Corallococcus sp. EGB: one gene and its partner. The protein of the gene in region 1 interacts with the protein of each later gene in a pairwise test. Links are inferred from orthologs where the notes say so. Each region holds a gene or a part of one and is shown in the gene's direction. Other genes may lie near its edges.

Region 1 (6,301 bases):
ACGTTGACGAAGCTGATGCCCGCCTTGGAGTCGCGGCGCGTCCGCACCCAGCCGCGCACCTCCACCTTCGAGCCCGCTTCGACGGCCCCCGACAGGGCCTTCTTCACACTCACGACCTGCATGGTGCTCTCCCTCGTGCTCCAGACCGGGAAGGCGAGTTAGTCGCGCCCGGGCCCGAGGGCAAGCACCGAGCGAGTCCGCCTCCTGGCCTGGGGCCACGCCCGGGCCCCTGCCCACCCGGCTTACCCGGTCAGGGGCCCCGGGGCGCCAGCCGTCCAGGCCTTCGACGCGCCAAGACTTGTTGCCCGCGTGTCCTACCTCCCGCTAAGAGACCGAGAAGCCATGGCGATGAACGAGCGTTACGAGCCGCAGTCGATTGAAGGAAAGTGGCAGACCCGCTGGGAAGAGGAGGGCCTCTTCCGGGCAGGCAGGCGCCCGGGGGCTCCCAAGAAGTACGTCCTGGAGATGCTGCCGTACCCCAGCGGCCAGATGCACATGGGGCACGTGCGCAACTACCTCATCGGGGACGTCTACGCGCGCTACTTCCAGATGCGCGGCTTCGACGTGCTGCACCCCATGGGCTGGGACGCCTTCGGCCTGCCGGCGGAGAACGCGGCCATCAAGGACGGCGTCCACCCGGCCATCCGCACCCGCGAGAACATCGAGTCGTTCAAGGCGGAGATCAAGACGCTCGGCTACAGCTATGACTGGACGCGCGAGGTCAACACCAGCCAGCCCGAGTACTACCGCTGGAACCAGTGGTTCTTCCTCCAGATGCTCGAGCGCGGCCTCGTCTATCGCCGCTTCAGCAAGGTGAACTGGTGTACCGGCTGCCTCACCGTCATCGCCAACGAGCAGGTGAAGGAAGGCCACTGCGAGCGCTGCAACTCGCCGGTGCAGGACAAGGAGATGCCCGAGTGGGCGTTCCGCATCACGAAGTTCTCGCAGGACCTGCTCGACGCGCTCGACACGCTGAAAGAATGGCCGGACCGCATCACCACCCTCCAGCGCCACTGGATTGGCCGCTCGGACGGGGCGGAGGTGGACTTCCGCGTGCAGGGGCATGACGCCGCGCTGCGCGTCTTCACCACCCGCGTGGACACGCTCTTCGGCTGCACCTACGTGGTGCTCGCGCCGGACCACAAGCTCGTGGCCCAGGTGACCACGGCGGACCGCCGCGCGGACGTGGAGGCCTTCGCGAAGAAGATGGCCAGCCAGAGCAAGACGGAGCGCCTGGGCGAGGACGCGGAGAAGGAGGGCGTCTTCACCGGCGGCTACGCGCTCAACCCGGTGACGGGCCAGCCGGTGCCCATCTGGATCGCCAACTTCGTGGTGAGCGACTACGGCACCGGCGCGGTGATGAGCGTGCCGGCGCATGACGCGCGCGACTTCTCCTTCGCGCGCAAGTACGCGCTCCCCGTGCGTGTGGTCATCCAGCCGGCTTCCGGTGAGAAGCTGGGCGCGGGTGACACGCTCAAGGAGGCCTACACGGACGACGGCGTGCTCGTGGACTCCGGTGACTTCTCCGGGCTGTCCTCCGCCGAGGCGCGCACGAAGCTCACGGCGAAGCTGGAGGCGCAGGGGCAGGGCAAGGCGACGGTGACGTACCGCCAGAAGGACTGGGGCTTCAGCCGCCAGCGCTACTGGGGCACGCCCATCCCCATCGTCTACTGCGAGAAGTGCGACCCGGAGCGCAAGGGCATCCCCGTCCCGATGGAGCAGCTCCCGGTGCGGCTGCCGGACATCGACACGCAGGAGGTGCTCACCGGCAAGGGTGAGCCGCCGCTCGCGAAGGTGGCGTCCTTCGTCAACACCACGTGCCCGAAGTGCGGTGGCCCCGCGCGCCGGGAGACGGAGACGATGGACACGTTCGTCGACTCCACCTGGTACTTCGCGCGCTACCTGTCGCCGCACTACGACGCCGCGCCCTTCGATCCGAAGGAGGGCAAGCACTGGCTCCCGGTGGACATCTACGTGGGCGGCCCCGAGCACGCCGTGATGCACCTGCTCTACTTCCGGTTCTGGACCCGGGTGATGAAGCTGCTCGGGTTGTCGCCGGTGGATGAGCCCGTCACGCGGCTGATCACGCAGGGCATCGTCAACGGCGCGGACGGCCGGAAGATGGGCAAGCGCTACGGCAACGGCGTTGCGCCCAACACCATCGTGCAGAAGTACGGCGCGGACACCGCGCGCACCTACGTGCTCTTCGCGGGTCCGCCGGAGCGCGACTTCGACTGGTCCCACGAGCAGGTGGAGGGCGTGTTCCGCTTCCTCAAGCGCGTGTGGACGCTCGCCGCCACGCACCAGGCCGTGGCCGCGGACGCCACGCACTCGGGCCCGTACGAGGGCAAGGCTCTGGAGACGCGCCGCGCGGCGCACAAGTGCGTCAAGCGCGTGACCGAGGCGATTGAGCGCCTGTCCTTCAACACGGCGGTGGCCGGCATCATGGAGTGCGTGAACGCGCTCTACGCGGTGGGCACGCCGGAGACGCCCGCGGAGAAGGCGGCCATGGGCGAGGCGGTGCGCCTGCTCGCGCGCATCCTCACGCCCATCGCGCCCCACATCGCGGACGAGGTGGCGGAGGCCTACGGCGCGAAGGCGTCCACCGTGACGGATGCCTGGCCGGAGTTCGACCCGTCGCTCGTGGTGGATGACGTGATTCCGTACGCCGTGCAGGTGAACGGCAAGCTGCGCGCGGAGGTGCGCGTGGCGGCGGACGCGGACGAGGCGGCGGTGCGCTCGGCGGTGGAGGCGGACGACAAGGTGAAGGCCGCCCTCGAGGGCAAGACGCTGCGCAAGTTCGTCTTCGTGCCCAAGCGGCTGGTGAACTTCGTCGTCGGCTGACGGCGGGAGAGGGGAGGGGCGGTGCCCGCGGAAGTGCTCGTCATGTGCTCCGCCTGCGGGCGCCCCCAGTCGGCGGCCCGGCGCCGCTGTGCCTTCTGCAACGCGGAGCTGCCGGAGGCGCCCCTGCCGCTCCGGTCTCCCGAGGCGTCGGAGGCTCCCCCGCAGTCACCGGGCCTCCCCCCGCGGGTGCTGGACCTGGGCAACCGGCGCGCCCTGTCGGTGAACGACGCGCAGCTGTCGTTCCAGGGGCGCCCGGGCGGCGGTCCAGCGCTCGACGTGCCATGGACGAGGGTGCGGCGGCTGGAGTGGCGCACGCGCCCGTACCTCGAAGCGCTGGGGCTGCTCGCCTTCACCGCGCTGGGCCTCCTGTGGGCGCCGACGCAGGCGGTGCGGCTCATGGCCCTGGTGGCGGGCGTCATCGGCCTGGGGCTCGTGGCGCTCTACCGCCACCATGGCCTCTCCGTGGAGCTGGATGACGGCACGCGGATGGAGTGGCCGCTGGGCATGGCGCTGAGAGGCTCGGCCCGGGAGGCGCGACTCTCCGCGGCCCGCGCGGCGCTGGCGGAAACGGGGCGCGTGCGCGGCGTGCCGCTGACCGGCCCCGACGCCTGATCCCCGGTCCGGCCCCAACGCTTGACGGAGGATCGCGGCCGGGTAGGGTGCGCGCCCATGTGGCCCTCCGGGAACGTGGTGCGGACAGGTGCGGTGAAGGCGTTCCGCTGGGGCGTGTGGGCGGCGGCGATGCTGGGTGCCGGGTGCGGCTACCGCTTCACGCCGTGGGGCGCGGCGCTGCCGGAGGGGGCGGGGCAGGTGTGCGCGCCCATCTTCGCCAACGAGACGCCGGAGCCCGCGCTGGAGAACCTCTTCACCCGCTACCTGCGGCAGCAGCTCATCCAGGCGGGCCGGCTGGCCGACGCTCCGGGCTGCACGTCCACCATTGAAGGGGCGGTGCTCAACGTCTGGGCGTCCCCGACCATCATCGCCAACAACTACCGCGTCTCCACCACCGTGCGGCTGCGCCTCGTGAAGAACGGGCAGCTGCTCGGGGAGACGGTGATCTCGGGGACGGAGGACTACCTCCAGGGACGCGGCAACGTCCTGGAAGCCGAGGCCAACCGGCAGGCCGCGCTCTCGCGTCTGGCTGAGACGCTCATGCGCGACGGATACGATCGATTGGCCAGCACCTGGTGAGGACCGAAGCGTCCGGTCCTCGCTCACGGTGGTGCAACGGGACGACGACTAGGCCTTCGCCTTCGCGGCGGCCTTGGCCAGCCGGGAGATGCGGCGCGCGGCGGTGCGCTTGTGCAGGACGCCCTTGCTGGCCGCCTTGTTGAGGGTCTTGGAAGCCGCCTTCAGCGCGTCCGTCGTCTTCGCACCATCCTTGGAGGCAATGGCCTCGCGGGCGGACTTGACGGCGTCCTTCACGGTGGTCCGGACGTTCACGTTCCGGGCGCGGCGCTTCTGGGACTGACGGTAACGCTTCTCTGCGGACTTGGTGTTCGCCAAGGCAATGCTCCAGCGGAAGGCAAGGCAAGGAAAAAGAGGGGCCGTCCTTACTTCGGACCCCCGGTGGCGTCAAGGCACGCGTGCGATCGCGATCAGGATTTCCTGTTCCGGAACCCCTGGGAGGCCCCCGGAATGCCGCCCGGGGGCCGTCTGACGCTGCGTGCGGGAAGAATCAAGCCGGCGGGGCGGCGTATTCCCACCGCAGCCCGGCCGGATCCACGAACTGGAAGCCCGCGTCGGAGGTGACGGACGGCACCAGGCGCTCCGGATGGTGGGCCCGGAACAGCTCCAGGAGCCGGGTGACGGCCGCCGGGGAAGGGGCCTCCAGCGTGAGGGTCACCGGGGAGCCTGCCGGGGCCTGTGCGCCCGGCGTGAACACGAGCCCCAGGCCCGCGCCCGTGTAGGCCGCCGTGCCTTCCCGCGACCGGGTGGGGGCCCAGCCCAGCCAGGAGGCCACGCCGTCCCAGAAGGCCCGCTGGGCCGCCACGTCCGGCACGGCCAGGCGCAGGGTCGCCACGGACGCGCGCGGCGGGTGGCTGGGGGGCGGCAGCGCCTTCTCCACGGCCTTGGCGCCCTGCCAGTGGCGCTCCATGTGCTCCAGGGTGGCGCCGCCGAAGGGGACCTGCTCCTCGTTCAGCTTCGCCTCGATGTGCTGGAAGCGCGTGGTGAAGCGGCGCGTGGCCATGCGCAGCGCGTCCTCCGCGGGCGTCTTCACGAAGCGGGCGAGGTTCGCGAGCGAGAACAGGACGTCCCCCAACTCGTGCTCGATGGCGTCCCGGCCGCCGGACGCGATGGCCTCGTCCAACTCGCGCAGCTCCTCGTCCAGCTTGCCGCGCACGCCGGCCAGGTCCGGCCAGTCGAAGCCGATGCGGCTGGCCTTCTCCGTGAGGCGCTCGGCGCGCAGGAGGGACGGGGCCGCGGTGGGCACGCCGTCCAGCACGGAGCCCGCGCGGCCCGTCTTTTTCTTGCGCTCCTCCGCCTTCAGCTGCGCCCAGTTCGCCAGCACCTGCTCGGCGCCCTTCACCTGCTGATCTCCGAACACGTGCGGGTGCCGGCTGGTGATCTTGTCGCTGATCGCCGCGCACACGTCCGCCATCGTGAACTCGCCCAGCTCCGCGGCCAGCTGCGCGTGGAAGACAATCTGGAAGAGCAGATCCCCCAGCTCTTCACACAGCGGGCGCCAGGGGCCGCCGTCGGCCACGCGGTCCATCTCGTCCAGGACCTCGAACGCCTCCTCGGTCAGGTAGGGGCGCAGCGAGCGCAGGTCCTGCTCGCGGTCCCACGGGCAGCCGCCCTCGGCCCGCAGGCGCCGCATGATCTCCACCAGTCGTTCCAGCTCTGTTCCAGGCGCCGCCATTCATTCACTCCCGAGCAAATCCCCCCGCCGCGAGTCCCTGTAGCACGGGCGCCGGGCGCCACATGATTTCGGATCGTCCGGCCTGTCGCCTATCATCGGACGCCCGGATGCTCCGCTCGATCCTCGGCCTGTGTTGCAGCCTCGTGCTGCTTGTCCCCGCGCGCGCCCCTGCGTTGACGCAGGAGCCGCTCCTGCGCATCGAGGAGAAGGTCATCGAGCCGGAGCCGGACCCCAGCACCTTCCAGGCCACGGAGGAGGATCCGGAGACGGACACCGCCGAGGACGCCCACGAACCGGAGCCCGAGCCCCGCCCCGATACCCGGCGCCGCGTCATCGCCCCGCCGCCCGTCAAGCCCGCCGCCCCCGTCACCCCCGAAGCGCCGCCCGTCGTCGTCCCGCCCCGCCCCGCCGTCACGCCGGTGATGGCGCCGAAGGTGACGGACGCGGACCTGCTCGGCGTCTGGGAGCGGTGGAAGGCGGCCCGCTCGCGCAACGACCTCGCCGCGGCGGAGGCCGCCCAGAAGGAGCTGCTCACGCTGCGTCAGGAGGTGCTCGCCACCGACCTGGAGCCCCTGAGCATGGGCTTCGTGCGCG
Region 2 (4,104 bases), 3.9 Mb from region 1 along the record:
TGACCATCTCCGCCACCTGCACGTGGCGCGTGGCGGGCTCGTCGAAGGTGGAGGACACCACCTCGCCGCGCACGCTGCGCTCCATGTCCGTCACCTCCTCCGGGCGCTCGTCCACGAGCAGCACGATGAGGTAGACGTCCGGGTGGTTGCGGCTGATGGCGTGCGCGATGTTCTGCAGCAGCACCGTCTTGCCGGCCTTCGGCGGCGCCACGATGAGGCAGCGCTGGCCCAGGCCGATGGGGCAGAACATGTCGATGATGCGCGTGGTCATCTCCGACGACTCGTGCTCCAGCTTGAGCTTGCGCGTCGGATAGAGCGGCGTGAGGTTGTCGAACAGGATGCGCTCTCGCGCCGCGTCCGACATGGGGTCCGCGAAGTTGACCTTGTCCACCTTCTGCAGCGCGAAGAAGCGCTCGCCCTCGCGGGGCTGGCGGATGGGGCCCGTCACCGTATCGCCGGGCCGCAGGTTGAAGCGGCGCACCTGCGACGGCGACACGTAGATGTCGTCCGGGGACGGCTGGTAGTCGCTGTCCGCGCTGCGCAGGAAGCCGAAGCCGTCGCTGAGCAGCTCCAGCACGCCTTCCGCGTGGACCTCGAAGCGCTTGTCGGCGATGCCGCCCAGGAGCGCGAAGATGAGGTCCTGCTTCTTCAGGCCCTGGTAGCCCTCGATGCCCGTGTCGTGGGCCATCTTCGCCAGGTCCGTGATCTTCATCCGCTTCAGGTCATTGAGCTTGATGACCTGCATCGGGGTGCCGTCGCGCTGCACCTCCGTGATGGCGGGACCTTCCGCGGACTCCTGCGGGGCGGCCGGAGCGGCCTCCTCGGCGGGCGTCTCCTCCTCCGCGCGGCCCATCTCCTGGAGCTCGTCGTCGCGCACGGGACGGGAGATGGGCGTGAGCACCGGACGGGGCGCCTCCGCGGCGACCTCGGGGGCCTCGGCCTCCTCGGCGGGAGCCTCTTCCCGGCGGGCGGGAGCGCGGCGCGACCGGGGCGCGGGCTTCTCCGCCTCCTTCGCCGCCGCGCGCTTGCGCCGGGGCTTCTCCTCGGTGAACTCGGGCTCGACTACCTTCTCTCGGGGGGAACGGGCTTTGGCCATGACGGTCTGCGTACGGAATAGGGGGGAAGCGCCCGAAGGCTCGGGCAGGCTGTACGCGGGACGGCGGTCCGTCCGCGCGGCGCTCGGAAGCACCTTCCAGGAGGGCAGCACCACCCGGGTCCTGGGAACGGACCGGAGGGCGCTTGGGCCTGTGGTTGGGAAGAGATGGCGCCGGGGGAACCCCTGCGCCAGGAACCGCGCTGGAAACTATTGACCGCCTCCAGAGCTGTCAAGGCATCCGTGCCTGACTCCGTCCCGTTTTTCAGGGGGTTGCACTGGAGGGTGGGAGGACTACCAACCTGGAATCCGCTATGTAGCTGAAATTCGGGCCTAATGGGGCGACAGGCGCGCCCACCTGGGCTCAACACGCGTCCCCGGGTCCGCCTTCCCGGGTGCGTGAAGCAGTCCTGTCAGGTGGTACCGGTAGAGTGCCCTTCCTCCAACGCGGGGCGTGCGCGACTGGCCACGCCCCTGAATTGGGGTAAGGACACACCCCGTGGACACCTTCCCGAAAGCCGAAGCCCGCGCCCGAGCGCTCCGCCAGGAGCTGGCCCACCACAACCACCGCTACTACGTGCTGGACTCGCCGGAAATCAGCGACGCGCAATATGACGCGCTGATGCGGGAGCTCCAGGGGCTGGAGGAGCAGTACCCCCAGCTGGTGACGCCGGACTCGCCCACCCAGCGCGTGGGCGGCGCGGCGGTGGAGGATTTCGGGCAGGTGGTGCACACCACGCAGATGCTGTCGCTGGCGAACATCTTCGATGACGCCGGGCTGACGGAGTTCGACGAACGCATCCGCAAGCTGACGGGCCTGGCCAAGGTGGCCTACGTCTGCGAGCCCAAGCTGGACGGCCTGGCCATCTCCCTGAGGTTCGAGGACGGCCGCTTCGTGCAGGGCGCCACCCGGGGCGACGGCACCACCGGCGAGGACGTCACGGGCAACCTGCGCACCATCAAGAGCCTGCCCCTGGAGCTCTTCCCCCAGGACGGCGTGAAGGTGCCCCGGCGGCTGGAGGTGCGCGGCGAGGTCTTCATCCGCAAGGAGGACTTCCGCAAGCTCAATGAGAAGCGCGAGGAAGCCGGCGAGTCCCTCTTCGCCAACCCGCGCAACGCCGCCGCGGGGAGCCTGCGCCAGCTGGACCCCAAGGAGACCGCCGCCCGGCCCCTGTCCGTCTACCTCTATGAGTGCGTGCCCGGCGACGGCGTGCCCGCCTTCAAGACGCACACGGAGAAGCTGGAGTACCTGAAGACGCTGGGCCTGCCCATCAACCGCTACCAGCACGCGGACGGCGCGGACGGGGTGCGCCAGCGCTACGAGGAGTCCCTGGAGGGCCGCCACGCCCTGCCCTTCGAGGTCGACGGCATGGTGGTGAAGGTGGACGACGAGGACCTGCGCCGCCGCCTGGGCCAGGTGTCCAAGAGCCCGCGCTGGGCCGTGGCCTACAAGTTCCCGCCGGAAGAGGAGTCCACCACGGTGGAGGACATTGGCATCCAGGTGGGCCGCACGGGCGCGCTCACGCCGGTGGCGCACCTGAAGCCGGTGAAGGTGGGCGGCGTGACGGTGTCGCGCGCCACGCTGCACAACGAGGACGAGCTGCGCCGCAAGAACGTGCGCAAGGGCGACACCGTCTTCGTGCGCCGCGCGGGCGACGTGATTCCCGAAATCGTCTCCGTGGTCCTGTCCAAGCGCCCGGAGGACTCCCAGCCCTTCACCTTCCCCAGCCACTGCCCGGTGTGCGGCGCGGTGGCGGCCCGGGATGAGGACGGCGCCATCATCCGCTGCACGGGCGCGTCCTGCCCCGCGCAGCTGGTGGAGAAGGTGCGCCACTTCGCCAGCCGCATCGCCATGGACATCGAAGGCCTGGGGGACAAGCTGGCCACGCAGCTGGTGACGCACGGGCAGGTGAAGACTTTCGCGGACCTGTACGCGCTCACCCGGGACTCGCTGCTCAAGCTGGAGCGCATGGGGGAGAAGAGCGCGGACAACCTGCTGGCCTCCATCGAGGGCAGCAAGAACACCACCCAGCGCCGCTTCCTCTACGCGCTGGGCATCCGCCACGTGGGCGACTCCACGGCGCGCGCCCTGGCGGAGGCCTTCCCGGACGTGAAGATGCTCTTCACGGCCAGCCTGGAGGACATCAGCCGGGTGAAGGACGTGGGCCCGGTGATGGCGCAGGTCATCCACACCTTCTTCCAGGAGCCGCAGAACCAGGCCGCCATCCTGGCCCTCCTGGACGCGGGGGTGCGGCCAGCGCCCCCGGCGGTCGCCACGGGCGGCCCCTTCGTGGGCAAGACGGTGGTGCTCACCGGCACCATGGAGCGGCTGGCGCGCGAGCAGGCGAAGGAGGAAATCGAACGGCGCGGCGGTAAGGTCTCCGGAAGTGTCTCACGCAAGACCGATTTCGTCGTCGCCGGCGAGGACGCGGGTAGCAAGCTGAAGAAGGCCCAGGAATTGGGAGTAAGAATCCTGGATGAGCAGGCGTTCCTGAAGCTGCTAGAAGGGGACGCCAGAGCATGAGGCCAGAGGCATGAGCACGCAGCGCCGGGTGACCCTGCGCATCCAGGGCGCGGTCCAGGGCGTCTCCTACCGGGAGAGCGCCCGTCAGGAGGCGCTGCGCCTCAACCTGTCAGGCTGGGTGCGCAACCGGAGCGACGGCTCCGTGGAGGCCACGGTGGAAGGCGAACCGGGCGCGCTGGAAGACTTCATCCGCTGGTGTCACTCGGGTCCCCGCATGGCGCGCGTCACGGACGTGGCGCGCACCGACGGGCAGGCCACTGGCGAGTTCCGCACCTTCACCGTGGAGCGCACATCATGACGCCCTACGCGCTGGCATCCCTGCCGGCCATGCTGGGCATCCGGTCCGGCACCAAGGTCTCTGTCATCAACCCCCCGCGGGGCTTCGTGCAGAAGCTCAACCCGCTGCCGGACGGGGTGGAGTTCCTCGTCACGGCCCAGACGGGGCTGGACGTCATCCTCTTCTTCACCTCCGACGCCACGGAGCTGG

Evidence for each region. Proteins that work in one complex are often made in the same cells at the same time.
Region 2: the proteins of leuS (region 1) and ligA interact in binary tests that used the Escherichia coli proteins (3 or more experiments, as listed by UniProt). The link is inferred for Corallococcus sp. EGB from one-to-one orthologs.

The regions. Positions count from the first base shown.
Region 1 is NZ_CP079946.1:3,381,936-3,388,236, forward strand. Bases 1-3,093 are described here. They hold leuS (leucine--tRNA ligase), read left to right. Parts: upstream 1-342; coding sequence 343-2,844; downstream 2,845-3,093. Other genes in these bases: asnS (asparagine--tRNA ligase), read right to left, coding at 1-122; KYK13_RS14205 (hypothetical protein), read left to right, coding at 2,866-3,093. Also shown: more of KYK13_RS14205, read left to right, coding at 3,094-3,456; LPS assembly lipoprotein LptE, read left to right, coding at 3,514-4,035; rpsT (30S ribosomal protein S20), read right to left, coding at 4,084-4,350; mazG (nucleoside triphosphate pyrophosphohydrolase), read right to left, coding at 4,523-5,707; KYK13_RS14225 (tetratricopeptide repeat protein), read left to right, coding at 5,815-6,301.
Region 2 is NZ_CP079946.1:7,314,353-7,318,456, forward strand. What follows is about bases 1,161-4,104. They hold ligA (NAD-dependent DNA ligase LigA), read left to right. Parts: upstream 1,161-1,592; coding sequence 1,593-3,617; downstream 3,618-4,104. Other genes in these bases: KYK13_RS29730 (acylphosphatase), read left to right, coding at 3,628-3,915; KYK13_RS29735 (DUF3052 family protein), read left to right, coding at 3,912-4,104. Outside these bases: transcription termination factor Rho, read right to left, coding at 1-1,096. UniProt on the Escherichia coli protein: DNA ligase that catalyzes the formation of phosphodiester linkages between 5'-phosphoryl and 3'-hydroxyl groups in double-stranded DNA using NAD as a coenzyme and as the energy source for the reaction.